DNA from 4 places in the Kurthia sp. YJT4 genome. Region 4 is predicted to be linked to each of the others. Evidence: riboswitches for the same ligand, from Rfam matches in the RefSeq annotation. Region 4 holds a riboswitch; each other region holds the start of a gene.
The links. Region 4 has a riboswitch for thiamine pyrophosphate ahead of QN089_RS07040 (ABC transporter ATP-binding protein). Riboswitches for the same ligand answer to the same signal wherever they lie in the genome.

Region 1 (3,269 bases), 1.1 Mb from region 4:
CATGGCTCGTATTACTTATTATGTTCAATTTAGCAATCTTACTTGTTGCAGCACGTTGGGATGGTTTTGGATTAAGTCAACCGCTATGGGCCGTCATCTTATTGACTGTCTTTGTAGCCATTGCACTTCACATCCGCTTTCATCATTACGATCCTTACTTCCCGATTCTATTCATCTGGTTCTATTTAGGAATTGCTGTACAAAATAACTTTGAGGAATTATTAGTAACAACAGCTGCATTATTTTTAAGTGGTGTATTACTTGCTGGTATTCTATTTATGCGTAAAAAGCCAAGAACAATCTATTAACATGTTTTACACTATAGAAAAGAGGAGAACGAAAAAATCGTTCTCCTCTTTTTATTAATCAATTTTTGTTGTTAAAATCGGGCCATTTTTTGTCACGATTACTGTATGTTCTAGTTGTGCTACAAATGATTTATCTGGTGTTAAAAACGCCCAACCATCTGTACCTTCAATAATATTTTCAGCTGCTTGTGAGATGAATGGTTCTACTGCGAAAACCATACCTTCTTTCATTAAAGTAGCGTCCCATGCATCATAATAGTTCAATACATATTGTGGTTCTTCATGTAATGAGTGTCCTACACCATGACCTGTTAGGTTCATAATTACTTTTAAACCATTATCATGCGCTTCACGTTCTACAGCTTTACCAATTTGATTCAATTTAGAACCTGGTTTAACCTTTGTCATAGCACGATCAAAAGCTGACTGTGCTACATCACATAATTTTTGTAATTCTGGCTTTTCAGCATCACCTACGATAAATGAAATACCTGTATCTGCATAAAAACCATCCACATGACCCGATACATCAATATTAATCATATCGCCTTCTTTTAGAGGTGTATCGTTTGGAATACCATGTGCTACGACCTCGTTTACACTAATACATGTGAAACCTGGGAAGTCATATTCTGCTTTTGGTCCAGATACTGCACCTTTTTCTTCAAATAGTTTACCAGCTAATTCATCTAGCTCTTTTGTTGTAACGCCTGGTTTTGTCGCAGCTTTCATTGCCTCGCGAATTTCTGCCATGGCACGACCCGCTTTTAATAACGCATCGATTTCTTGTTGAGTTGTTGCAATCATGTATAACGGTCCCTTCTATATAAAATTCTACTCTTAACTATATCATAATTTTTGTAGATACATATAAAAAGTCTATGCATTCTTTCATACATTCAGTAAAAGTTTTTATTTAGGTGGATATATATATAATAAAAAAACGTAACGATTTCTTAATCGCTACGTTTTTATTCTTAATACGTCTTTTGAACGAATAACTTAGGTGCTGCTCTAAACAATAGATAAATCACGACAGCTGTTAAAATAATAGCTGGAATCATATACGAGCTATTATAAACAACAGAATAAATCCATGGGTTTTGGTCGCCTGCATAACTTGCGAAGAATACTGCGCCTGCTACTGTATGTGAAATCAGTCGTAGGATTCCACCAATTGCTGTACCCACTAAAATCCAGCCAAGCATTGCGCCATCTTTTTTCTGTTTTGAAGCACGAATAACCATCGGACGGAAAACTCCAGCAATCCCGACAATTGTGAACGCAAAGAAGTAATCTAAAAATCCTTGTAATGGGGTTAAAATACTTGCACCTGTTAAAACTTGTAGTACCCCTACAATAAGACCTGTCGCAAGCCCTGGTAATGTTCCCCAACGCATCGCCATCAATACGATTGGTACCATAACTAAACTAATGGAACCACCCTGTGCCCAAATCGAAAACGATAGTTTGTCTAAAATAAAACCAATCGCCGCAAAAATGGCCACCTCAATCATCATTAATAATCTTTGTTTGTTCATCTTTATGAACCTCCATTGATTTGATGTCTTACACAATTCCTGTGGTAATCTAGATAAAAAAAACGACATCAGGACAGAGCCTGACATCGTTATATGTCGGTTTCTATCCACATTCCTACGCAAGTGTTAACTTACAGGTTCGAAGGGTTGGAGTCGAAACTCTCTCTCAGCACGTATGCACCCCTTGTGGTTTACATCATTATTTTTGAACACTCTCATTCTACTGAATTTAACGAAATATAGCAATAGCATGAAACGATTTCCATTTTTATACGTATATAAGTTATTATGAACAAAAGGGAGGGTTATCATGGAACAGAATAATCGTATTTTATCATCACTTTGTTACTTCAGTATTTTCTTTGCAGGCTTTATTTTACCGCTGATTGTTATGCTCGTTGTAAAAGATCGTGATGTAAAAAAACACGCAACACATGCACTTATTTCTCACTTGTTACTTTATGTTCCTGCAGTTATTTTCTTTATTATTTTAGCAACAATGGGTATCTTTGCATCAGCTGAAATGAGTGATTCAACAGGTGCTGCACTTGGTATAGGTGTCATTATTTTCATCATTTTCATGGCTTTATTCTCATTGGCGATTGTCATTTGGAATATCGTTCGCGGCATTCAAGTATTAAACCAAAAAAGTACAACTATGTAAGAAAAAGAAGCAGCTGAGATCATTCTCATACTGCTTCTTTTGTTATTTACTGAGTGTATTTGTAATGTCGTAGTCTGCCATTTTCTCTGTTAACCAACTTGAATATTGTGCGCTAATTTGCGATTCAATATACGCTTCTTTTACTTTGTCTTTGACCTCTTCATACTTCGCTGTTTTTGCATCGACTGTACCTGTTACTTTGATAATATGGTAACCATAATCTGTTTTGATTGGGTCACTAATATCACCTTTTTTCATGTTGAAAGCTTGTGTCGCAAATTCTTCCACCATTTCTGATTTCGTAAAGTAGCCTAAGTCGCCACCTTTACTTTTCGTGGCAGTATCAGTTGAATATTTCTTCGCCAATTTTGCAAAGTCACCACCTGCATCTAACTCTTTTTTGATTTTTGTCGCAGTTGCTTTTTTCTCTACAAGAATGTGACTTGCCTTCACTTGCGCTGCTGTATCGAATGTAGATTGATTTTCTTTTAGATAAGCTTTTAATGTTTCGTCAGATGTATCTAAATCCTTCTCAATCATTTTAGATGCGAGTACATACGTTTTTAAATTCGCTTTAAAATCAGATTTAGACATGTTATTTGATTCAAGTGCTGATTCAAGTGCATCTGCTCCGCCATATTGTGTTTCGACTTTTTTATATTGTGCATCTACTTCTGCATCACTTGCTGTTACTTTTTGTTTTTCTGCTTCAAGTGTAATTACTTGATCTTGAATTAATGTTTCAAGCGCTGCACT
Region 2 (3,269 bases), 780 kb from region 4:
AGACTGAATAGACTACTTCAGCATGATTAGCAGCTAAAGCAACGCCCTGTTTTGAAGCACCTGCTTGCATTTTGACCGGTGCACCTTGTGGACTTTTTGGTACAGTAGAAGGACCTGCAACTTGAAAATAATGACCACTGTGATTAAAAGAGTGAATATTTGAAGCATTGATAATTTTATTTTCTTCACGATTATGGACAAAATCACAAGCATCCCAAGATAAAAATAGTTGATCCATAAGTATCGAAAATTCTTCAGCTTTTTCATAGCGTTGATTATGGGGAGGTAATGCTTCCATACTATGATTGCGAGCTTCATTATCACTCATTGATGTAACGAGATTCCAACCTACGCGCCCCTCGGTGAGATGGTCCAAACTTAATAGTTGTCTAGAAACTGTATAGGGATTAGAGAACGTACTTGAAATAGTGGCAACTAAACCAATATGATGCGTTACTTGAGAAATAGCTGTTAAATTAATTAGCGGATCAAACCAAAATGCAGGCATGACTTGTGCATCATTTGCTGGAAAAGCATGATGATCTGCAAAAAATACAGCGTCCAATAATCCTTTTTCCGCTAGTTGAGCTAATTCTTGATAATAAGAGATACTTCCAATATCCTCAATGCGTGAATTGTCCATTAGCCAAGCTGCTTGATGATGACCACAACCATATAGTAAAACACCTATATGTAACTGTTTTTCTGTAGTTTTTAACATGATTTACACCTCGATTTATTTTGGATAGGGATTAGTTCATTGTTAAACCACCATCTACTGTAAAGTTCTGTCCTGTAATTCCATGTGCTTTTTCGGAACATAGATACGCTACCATATTGGCAACATCTTGTGGTGTGGTTACTTTTCTTAAAGGTGTAGATTGAGAGATTAAATCAAATACTTCAGGTGTTGTAACAGCACTGGCATCTGTTGTTTTTAAAAGACCTCCTGAAACAACATTTGCTCGGATACCATAAACGCCTAATTCTGAAGCGAGATTACGTGTGAAACCAATCAAAGCTGCTTTAGCCGTTGTGTATTCATGGTAGGGTACGACGGGATTTTGAAATAAATTAGTACCAATACTAATAATGCTACCATTTTTTCTTTCAATAAATTGCGGAATTACACTCTGGCTTGTATTGAATGCAGCCTTTAACGTACCATCCAGTTGTTTTTGATAATCATCCCAAGAAAGGTCTTTGAAAGATTTTTGTTTAATCGGATCGAATTTAAAGTCGATTAATGCATTATTTACAACAGCGTCTATTTGACCAAAGTGTTCTGTTGCCATGTTCATTAATTGATCGACTTCTTGTCGATTCGTTACATCAGCTTGAATAGCAATCGCTTTGTCTTCACCAATTTCAGTTACTAATTTTTCAGCAGCTTCTTTACTTTGATAATAATTAATGACAACTTGAAAATCTTGTTGTGCAAGTGTTTTGACAATAACTGCACCTAACCCTCTACTCCCACCTGTAACTACTACTGTTTTTTTCATTCAAAACAACTCCTCTTATTTATTTCAACTTAAATAAAAAATACACAACCTTCGTAGGAAAGTTGTGTATAACAAATCATTGCATAACAAAAAAGTACAGACTTTTTTCAGTATGTATAGAATTGACACTTTCCTACGCTAGTATTAACTAGTTCAGGTTCAAAGGGTTTGAGTAGGACTCATCTCAGTTAAATAACACCCCTAGTGTAGACCTATTAAGTTACATTGAATACTAACTTATAAGGTTTATATTGTCAAATTTGTTTATTATTTATATTGATATTAAACAAAAGTTTGTTTTTATAAACATTTGACACTAGACTTAATTTTGTTTATGATGTAAACAAATAAAACTTAGGGTGATGACATTGACGGAGAGAGAACAAGCACTGATTCAACTCATTAAGGAAAACCCGTTTATGCAGCAACAAGAGATGGCTGAAAAATTAGAAATGTCGAGACCGGCTCTAGCTAACTTAATATCGGGGTTAGTGAAAAAGGGTAAGATTATAGGGAGAGCGTACGTATTGCCAAAAGAAAATAAAATTATATGTATTGGTGGAGCCAATATGGACCGAAAACTTCATTTGAAGGGACAGGTTCAGATGGGGACATCAAATCCTGTAACATCTACAGAAAGTGTAGGTGGCGTAGCGCGAAATATTGCTGAAAACTTGGGAAGACTTGGACATCAAGTGAGTTTACTGACGACTGCTGGAAAAGATTCTGATTGGCAAGCAATTGTTGCAGCTTCGAATGCTTTTATTCATTTAGAAGAAGTCGAGCAGTTGGAACAATGTTCAACAGGTTCTTACACAGCCATTATGGATGAACAAGGCGAATTGGTTATGGCAACAGCGAATATGGACGTCTATGATGCATTAACACCACAAATTCTAATGAAGCATGAACATGTTTTATCGACTGCTCCGGCAATTATAGTTGATTTGAATTGTCCGAAAGAAACAGTTGATTATATTCAACAATTTGCAGTAACGAGAGAAGTACCTCTTATTATTGTGCCGGTATCTTCTCCAAAGATGAACCGTATGCCAACAACATTAGAAGGCGTTACATGGTTCATCTGTAATACAGATGAAGCCGAAACATTAACAAATCGTACGATTACATCAGAAGCAGATTATTTACAAGCAATTCAAGAGATCGCTCAGATGGGCGTAGAAAATGTCGTAATTACAGCTGGCGCAAAGGGAGTTTATGCTGCAAACAAGAACTTGATGCCAACACATTTTGAAGCACGAGCAGCAAATCAAATTGAGGATGTTACAGGCGCAGGAGATGCATTCGTCTCAGCAGTTGTACATGCTTGGTTAGAGAAGTACACATTTGAACAGACGATTCAAGCAGGATTAATCAATGCGAAAAATACGCTTGAATCTAAGTTTACTGTACGTCCTGAATTAACAAAACAATCGTTAGAACAAGAACTGGAGGATTAATTATGAAACAATACATCGAATTATCAAAAGAAGTACAAGAAGGAATGGACGCTGGTAAAGCTATCGTTGCATTAGAATCAACAATTATCTCACACGGTATGCCATACCCACAAAATGTACAAACAGCACGTGAAGTAGAACAAATCATTCGTGAACATGGCGCAGTTCCAGCAACAATCGCAATCATCGACGGCAAAATCAAAATTGGTTTATCAGATGAAGAATTAGAAATGTTCGGTAATGCGGATAATGTAGCAAAAGCTTCTCGTCGTGATATTCCATACTTAATCGCAACGAAAAAAAT
Region 3 (3,269 bases), 140 kb from region 4:
CTTCAGGTCCCATAGCGAGTAATTTTTTAGCTACCTGTTCAACATCATCATAAGTTTGAATTTTCATGCCTGTCAGTGCCTCTGCTTCTGGAATATTCGGTGTGAGAACAGTCGCTAGTGGGAATAGGTGAGTAATCATCGCATCAACTGCTTCTTGTTGCAGTAGTGTGGCACCACCTTTTGCAATCATGACAGGGTCAACAATAATAGGTGCTTGTACATTCTCTAGTTGTTTTGAAACAGCTTCAATAATAGATGCTGAAAAAAGCATCCCCGTTTTTAGTGCATTCACATTAAAATCGCTTTGAATCGACTGTAATTGTTCCACAATGAAATCTTCGGGTAACGCATAAACAGCTTGTACGCCATACGTATTTTGTGCAGTAACAGCTGTTAAAACAGATGTACCGAATGTTTTCAATTCTTGAAATGTTTTTAAATCAGCTTGAATACCGGCACCGCCACCTGAATCAGATCCGGCAATCGTCAGTGTAATCGGTAACATTATTTAATCCCTCCAAAACTCATTTGTTGTAGTTGGTTTAGGATGTGCATTTGAAAATCGCCAATACCATTGCTGTGATGATGTGCAGTTTCTGCGACTTGTTTATAGTCTTTGTGAATTGTGATAACACTTTGTAGTGCGTCTGTATGTGATGCGATTGAAGCAGCTGTTAGGGCAGATAATAAGCAACCAGCTCCTGTAATTTGTTCCATCCATGCATGTCCGCCGTTTATTATGTGAACCGTCGTGCCATCTGTGATTAAATCTTCTACACCACTTACAGCAACAATCGTTTTGTAGCGTGTTGCGACTTGTTTAGCTGCTTCTTCAATTTCAAAAGACACCTCACCTGCATCGACACCACGAGAGGTGACTTTAATTTCCGCAAGAGCCGCTAACTCACCAGCATTACAGCGAATGGCTGTAAATTGCACATGTTGTAATAGTTGTTCGACTGTTTGTTTACGATATTTAGAAGCACCGATGCCTACAGGATCTAAAACGACTGGAATCCCTTTTTTATTTGCAGCTTGTCCAGCTAATATCATCGCATCGACTGTGCGTGTATTTAACGTACCGATATTAATTAATAATCCATTTGCGATTTGAACAATATCATGCATTTCTTGTATTTCATCCGCCATGATGGGCGATGCACCTACTGCTAAAAGTCCATTTGCAGTAAAGTTTGTTACGACATAATTCGTAATACAGTGAACAATTGGTTTCGTTGAATGAATTGATTGGATACTCATTTTTAGTTACCTCCATTGATGAATGAAAAGCAAATTCATGAAGCTTCTCATACTCAGTTTCACTAAATTAGAGGACGGGTTTCTGCTTTTTCACTATAAAAATAAAAAAGCTGCTCAACGAATTAATCGTAGAACAGCATTACATGCGAAAAACAGCTGCTCCCTACGCCAGTATTAACTGACAGGTTCAAAGGGTCAGGTTTTACCTTCTCAACTCCTAAGAGTCCCCCCGCAAATCTAGTATGGTTAGAGCATACCATATTTAGACCATTTTGCAAGGTTCCGCTTTAGTAAAAATAGGTTGTCTTGTATAATGAGAACAAGTATGGAGGGAAATTGTGTGAAAAATCTATCGTGGTATATTTCTTTAGGGATTAGTTTTTTAGGTTTCATGGTCATCAATTATTATTTTACGTTGGACCCTACTGAAAAAGTTGGAAACTTAAACCCTGCTTTCTTTTTAATTGTTTTATTAGTGCCTTTCCTGTGTGTCAGTCTGTTTATTACGTGGAGCGTTGGCGTATCTTTTTTTGAAACAGCAACAAAAGGAAAGCTAGCATCAGCAATTCTTATTATTGTCGTGATTTTTATTTTAGCAGGCGGTACAGAATATCAATATGTAACAAGTCAAATTGAAGTTTTTGGCGGAACATGGAATGATTCGAAATCGATTATTTACGGTCGTTCACCGTTTAATAGTTATACAAATGATTGGTATTTTAATGAATCTGTCTTTTTAATCATTCATACAATTGCTTTTTCGTTAGGAAGTTTATTCCGGAGTAAAGTGACAGATTAAATAACAAAAAGACTTGGGCTCAGTGCCTAAGTCTTTTTTGTATGCTTAAATATGTTCTGCAATTGCGTCACGAATATCTTGTAGCCATTTTAAGTTTTCGTTAAATTGTCGATCTGCATGTCGGATAATTAATTGAATATGATCAACATCTTTTACAGAAGGATGTGAACCAGCTTCAATAATCGAATCGATTCGCTTACTCTCACGCTCGATTGCCTGATCTAATAGACCAATTACACGTTTTAAATCAACATACTTTAAAAATAAAATAGGAATATAGAGACTTTGTACATCTGCTAAATTAATCGAGTCGAATGTTTTATAAATGAGTTCTACCATATACGCACGTCCAGCATCTGTAATGGCATAAACGGATTTTTCAGGACGATTTTCTGTATGAATGACTTCGATTTTTTTAATATATCCTTTTTTTTCTAACGAGTCGAAATGATAATAAAGTTTTCCATCACTTAATTTAAAACTTGGATCAATATCAACAATATTTGTGAAGAGCTTTTTGATAAAGTAGGGATGGTAATTATTTTCAGATAAAATCCCTAAAATAAAAAGTTGAATTAACATCACTTGATGCCTCCAATAAATGAAATTTACGTCGTCATTCTAATAGTACACGATATTGTAAAAGGAAACTACAGAAAACAAGATGTTTCTAGCTTGAAACAGTATTTTGTTATATGATAGACAGAGAATTAAGGAGTTGAACGCGTGTGTCAAAATGGTATTCTATTATACCGAAACATCCCATTCAAAGTATTTTAGCATGGGTATTTATTTGCTTTATTCCATTTTATTCAGTATTTAAAAATCAAGATCATACGACGCAAAGTATTGCAGCAGCCATTCTGATTACATATCTTATTTGTGTGTATTTAGATTTCAAACTGCCAAGTGGTTTGACGTATATGTGGCTATCATTTGAGATGATTATAAATGCCGTTATGTCCGTTTTATATGGCTATTTTTATTTCTCTATTTTTACGTCATTTTTAATTGGACGTATTCGTAGTAAAGTCGGCTTTTATATTATGTATGGCTTACACATTGCGGCAACAGTTGGTGCGATTATTGGTGGCTTTTTCATTGAAACGGCTATTTATATTCAGCAAATTCCATTCATGGTTGTCATCGTGTTCGGTACGATTTTAGCACCATTCTATTTATTCAGCCGTACACAGAGTGACCACTTAGA
Region 4 (3,269 bases):
CACTTGATTCGGGTCGCCCCCATCTTCTTTTACCATCGCTTTAATTGTCGCTTCACTTAATGGTGTACCGCCATAACCAACTGTTTTTCCTTCTAAATCGCGTGGTCGTTGAATATTCGATTCTTTTAGTGACATCAATTGACTAAGTGGTGATTGGACAATCGTACCAATCGACTGAATTGGAACTCCTTCATTCGCACGTGCCATAATGACATCTTGCTGATAGTAAATACCAATGGTTGATTTTCCAGCAGCTGTTAAAGTCAGTGGGTCTGTTGGATTCGATGGATATTGTAGTTTGACATCAAGTCCTTTTTCTTTAAAATAACCTTTTTCCATCGCTACATAGAGAAAGCTATGAATCGCATTCGGATACCAATCGAGCATAACTGTCACTTCTTTTAATTCTTTACCATCTTTTGCTTTACTTGAACAACCTGCTAATACGACAACTAACAAACTACATAGTACAAAAAATTTCATCAAACGCATTAATCTTTCCTCCAAACGATATATTTTTTTTCAATGATTCGAATGATGAAGACAGCAATGATCGCCATCGTAGATAATAGAACGATAGGCGCAAATACACCTGCTCCGTCTAACTGTGTCATCATTCGTTTACTGAAGTAACCGAGACCTGCCTGTGCTCCGAGCCACTCCCCAACAGCTGCGCCGATAATACTGAGCGGTACAGCGATTTTAAAAGCAGAGAATAGCTGTGGTAGCGCTGACGGAAGTTGTAGCTTCCAAAAAATTTGCCATTTTGTCGCCCCGTACGTTCGCATGAGTTCTTCTAGTTCACGCTTTGTACTACGCAGTCCATCAAACATACTCATCGCAATCGGGAAAAACGCAATGAGGACAGTCACAAGCACTTTACTCCAAATCGTGTAACCGAACCATAAAACAAAAATGGGCGCGAGTGCTGTAATGGGAATCGTCTGTGACGCGACGAGTAGCGGATAGAATGCGCGCTCCGACCAATGACTGAGGTGCATCATAATCGCGAGGCCAATGCCTAAAATAATTGAAATTAGTAAACCAATCCAAAGTACTTGTAGTGTTGCAGGTAAATGGACGGTAAATAGAGCTTCTCTAAAATCCCACATCTTTTGTAAGATGGCTGTTGGAGACGGTAAGATGTACATCTCATTTAGCCAGCGCGCAAATACTTCCCAAATGAGTAGCAGTCCCACACTCACGTAAATCGCAGGTGCATTTTTTCTCATAATTGCTGACGTCCTTGTTGCAACATGTAAATCAGTTGTTGCTTCACGTCTTGCACCTCCTTACTTGCTAAATCTGAACGCTGTCTTTTATGTTCCATTGGGACAATCGTTTCGTGTAGCGTATGAATTGGTGTCTGCTGTACAGTTAGAATACGATCTGATAAATAGAGCGCTTCATCCACATCATGCGTAATAAATAAAATGGTTTTACGCCATTTTTTCGCTTGTATGTATAACCAATCTTGTAACTCCATCTTCGTCAGTGCATCAAGTGCACTAAATGGTTCATCGAGTAACAGTACATCTTGTGAAGCATTCAATGCACGAATGAAGGCAACACGTTGGCGCATGCCACCCGATAAGTCTTTTGGTTTTTTATGCATGTAAGCTCCTAGACCAAATTCCTCGAGTAACGCCTTACTCTGTTCTTCTGCTCTCTTTTTCGGTATTCGCTGACATTCTAATGGCAACAATGTATTTTGTAATACAGTTCGCCAAGGGAGCAGTAAATCTTGCTGTGGCATATAGCCTACAGGTTGTTTCGCTACGGTCACTTGTCCCGACTGTGCCTGAGATAGACCTGTAATGAGACGGAAAATCGTACTTTTTCCGCAACCACTCGGACCAATTAACGAAACGAATTCACCTTCTTGAATGGAAAAATGAACATGGTCTAAAATGGGTTGTTCTTCGTAACGAAAACAGACATCTTGTAAAGCTAAACTCTCCAATGATCTTCCTCCTCTATAAAAAAAGCCATCTCGACAAAGAATCGAAATGGCTGCAAATGACAGAATCATCGCATGCCACTTCCCTACGCTAGTCCGAACTAGATCAGGTAATAAGGGTTAAGGTGTCGAAACCTCTCTCAGCACGTAAAAACGGCACCCCTAGTGGTGAAGCATTATGAAATTAGAAAAAGCCCCTGTCTCCATACACGTATCGAAACAGGGACCTGAAATTGTTTTTTCGGTCGAAACGGCTTCCCTACGCTAGTATGAACTAGATCAGGTTGAAAGAATCCAGAGCTTACGGCTCCATCTCAGCTGGCAACACCAGCACTCCTAGCACACTATGATTTTGTTAAGGTGAGTATAGCACTCCCTAGTAATTTATGCAATAGTTGGTTTTATTTTCATCACCAAAGTGGTTTGTCCTCTTTGTCGACACGAATAAAGAGCGGTGAAAATAACATAAAGTAAATCATATAAACGATGATAACACCGATAATATACGCTGTATGAATTCCGTACAGATGCGCTCCGATTGATAATGCGCCTAACACAAGACTTAGCAGGAAGCTTTGTAGATCAATACGTCTTTTGTTTAAATAAATCGGTTGTGCACAATGTTCACATGTTTGATATTTCTTCATACCCCACTGAAGTTTCCACGCCGTCCGATAGTCGAGCACTTCGTCGCAATGTGGACACGTTACTTCTTCACGATTTTTCATAACAAGCCATAAAATAAAGCTTAAAACAATAAAGGCAATTCCCACGTATAGAGCGTTTTGATTACGGTACAGTATAAAAATAAATATTGTAAAGGCATATGTGTAACTCAGTATATCCTTCGTTCCTTCTAATAACTTCATCGCATTTGGACGGCTCATTCGAATATGGTTTTTATTGAATGAACCGATAATTGATGCAAATGTAAAGATTAATAAACCATAAAAAATATTTCTGGTTTTCCAAATGACGTACCATGCAAAAAGCATAGTCGTAACGAATGCTATTTTCCCGAAAATATTTTTCACTTTATTTTGATATTCATAGGGTTCTTTTTTCTCTTTTTCAATGAATAATGTTGAAAATAAAGTGGGTATACATAAAATAAATGCGATGAGTGCTATCTCCATAACACTTGGTTTTAATTTGAAAAAGAGTTCCGTTTCCTCTACACTGTCAGCCCATTTATAAATCTTATCTGTATCAAGTTCTTTTACATAATACTGTGTATCTTCGTCATTCGAAAATAGTAAAAAGGTTTCGACTTCGTTGTTCTCTTTCGTTACTTCGACAACATAGTATA

Region 1: it holds a riboswitch for thiamine pyrophosphate, as region 4 does, so the genes downstream of both, thiT (energy-coupled thiamine transporter ThiT) here and QN089_RS07040 (ABC transporter ATP-binding protein) in region 4, are expected to answer to the same signal.
Region 2: it holds a riboswitch for thiamine pyrophosphate, as region 4 does, so the genes downstream of both, QN089_RS11020 (3-oxoacyl-ACP reductase) here and QN089_RS07040 (ABC transporter ATP-binding protein) in region 4, are expected to answer to the same signal.
Region 3: it holds a riboswitch for thiamine pyrophosphate, as region 4 does, so the genes downstream of both, thiM (hydroxyethylthiazole kinase) here and QN089_RS07040 (ABC transporter ATP-binding protein) in region 4, are expected to answer to the same signal.

The regions. Positions count from the first base shown of each region.
Region 1 is NZ_CP126689.1:2,540,034-2,543,302, forward strand. Features, by position in the region: gene QN089_RS12670 (tryptophan-rich sensory protein) at 1-308, shown strand, start outside; gene map (type I methionyl aminopeptidase) at 363-1,115, opposite strand; gene thiT (energy-coupled thiamine transporter ThiT) at 1,286-1,849, opposite strand; TPP riboswitch at 1,945-2,044, opposite strand; gene QN089_RS12685 (magnetosome magnetite crystal formation protein family) at 2,160-2,513, shown strand; gene QN089_RS12690 (foldase protein PrsA) at 2,556-3,269, opposite strand, start outside.
Region 2 is NZ_CP126689.1:2,231,850-2,235,118, reverse strand. Features, by position in the region: gene QN089_RS11025 (LLM class flavin-dependent oxidoreductase) at 1-721, opposite strand, end outside; gene QN089_RS11020 (3-oxoacyl-ACP reductase) at 753-1,505, opposite strand; TPP riboswitch at 1,619-1,718, opposite strand; gene QN089_RS11015 (PfkB family carbohydrate kinase) at 1,868-2,965, shown strand; gene QN089_RS11010 (pseudouridine-5'-phosphate glycosidase) at 2,968-3,269, shown strand, end outside.
Region 3 is NZ_CP126689.1:1,589,699-1,592,967, reverse strand. Features, by position in the region: gene thiD (bifunctional hydroxymethylpyrimidine kinase/phosphomethylpyrimidine kinase) at 1-505, opposite strand, end outside; gene thiM (hydroxyethylthiazole kinase) at 505-1,260, opposite strand; TPP riboswitch at 1,404-1,501, opposite strand; gene QN089_RS07790 (hypothetical protein) at 1,601-2,059, shown strand; gene QN089_RS07785 (PadR family transcriptional regulator) at 2,105-2,641, opposite strand; gene QN089_RS07780 (sensor histidine kinase) at 2,788-3,269, shown strand, end outside.
Region 4 is NZ_CP126689.1:1,448,407-1,451,675, reverse strand. Features, by position in the region: gene QN089_RS07050 (ABC transporter substrate-binding protein) at 1-492, opposite strand, end outside; gene QN089_RS07045 (ABC transporter permease) at 492-1,232, opposite strand; gene QN089_RS07040 (ABC transporter ATP-binding protein) at 1,229-2,005, opposite strand; TPP riboswitch at 2,027-2,134, opposite strand; TPP riboswitch at 2,200-2,308, opposite strand; gene QN089_RS07035 (TIGR04104 family putative zinc finger protein) at 2,371-3,269, opposite strand, start outside.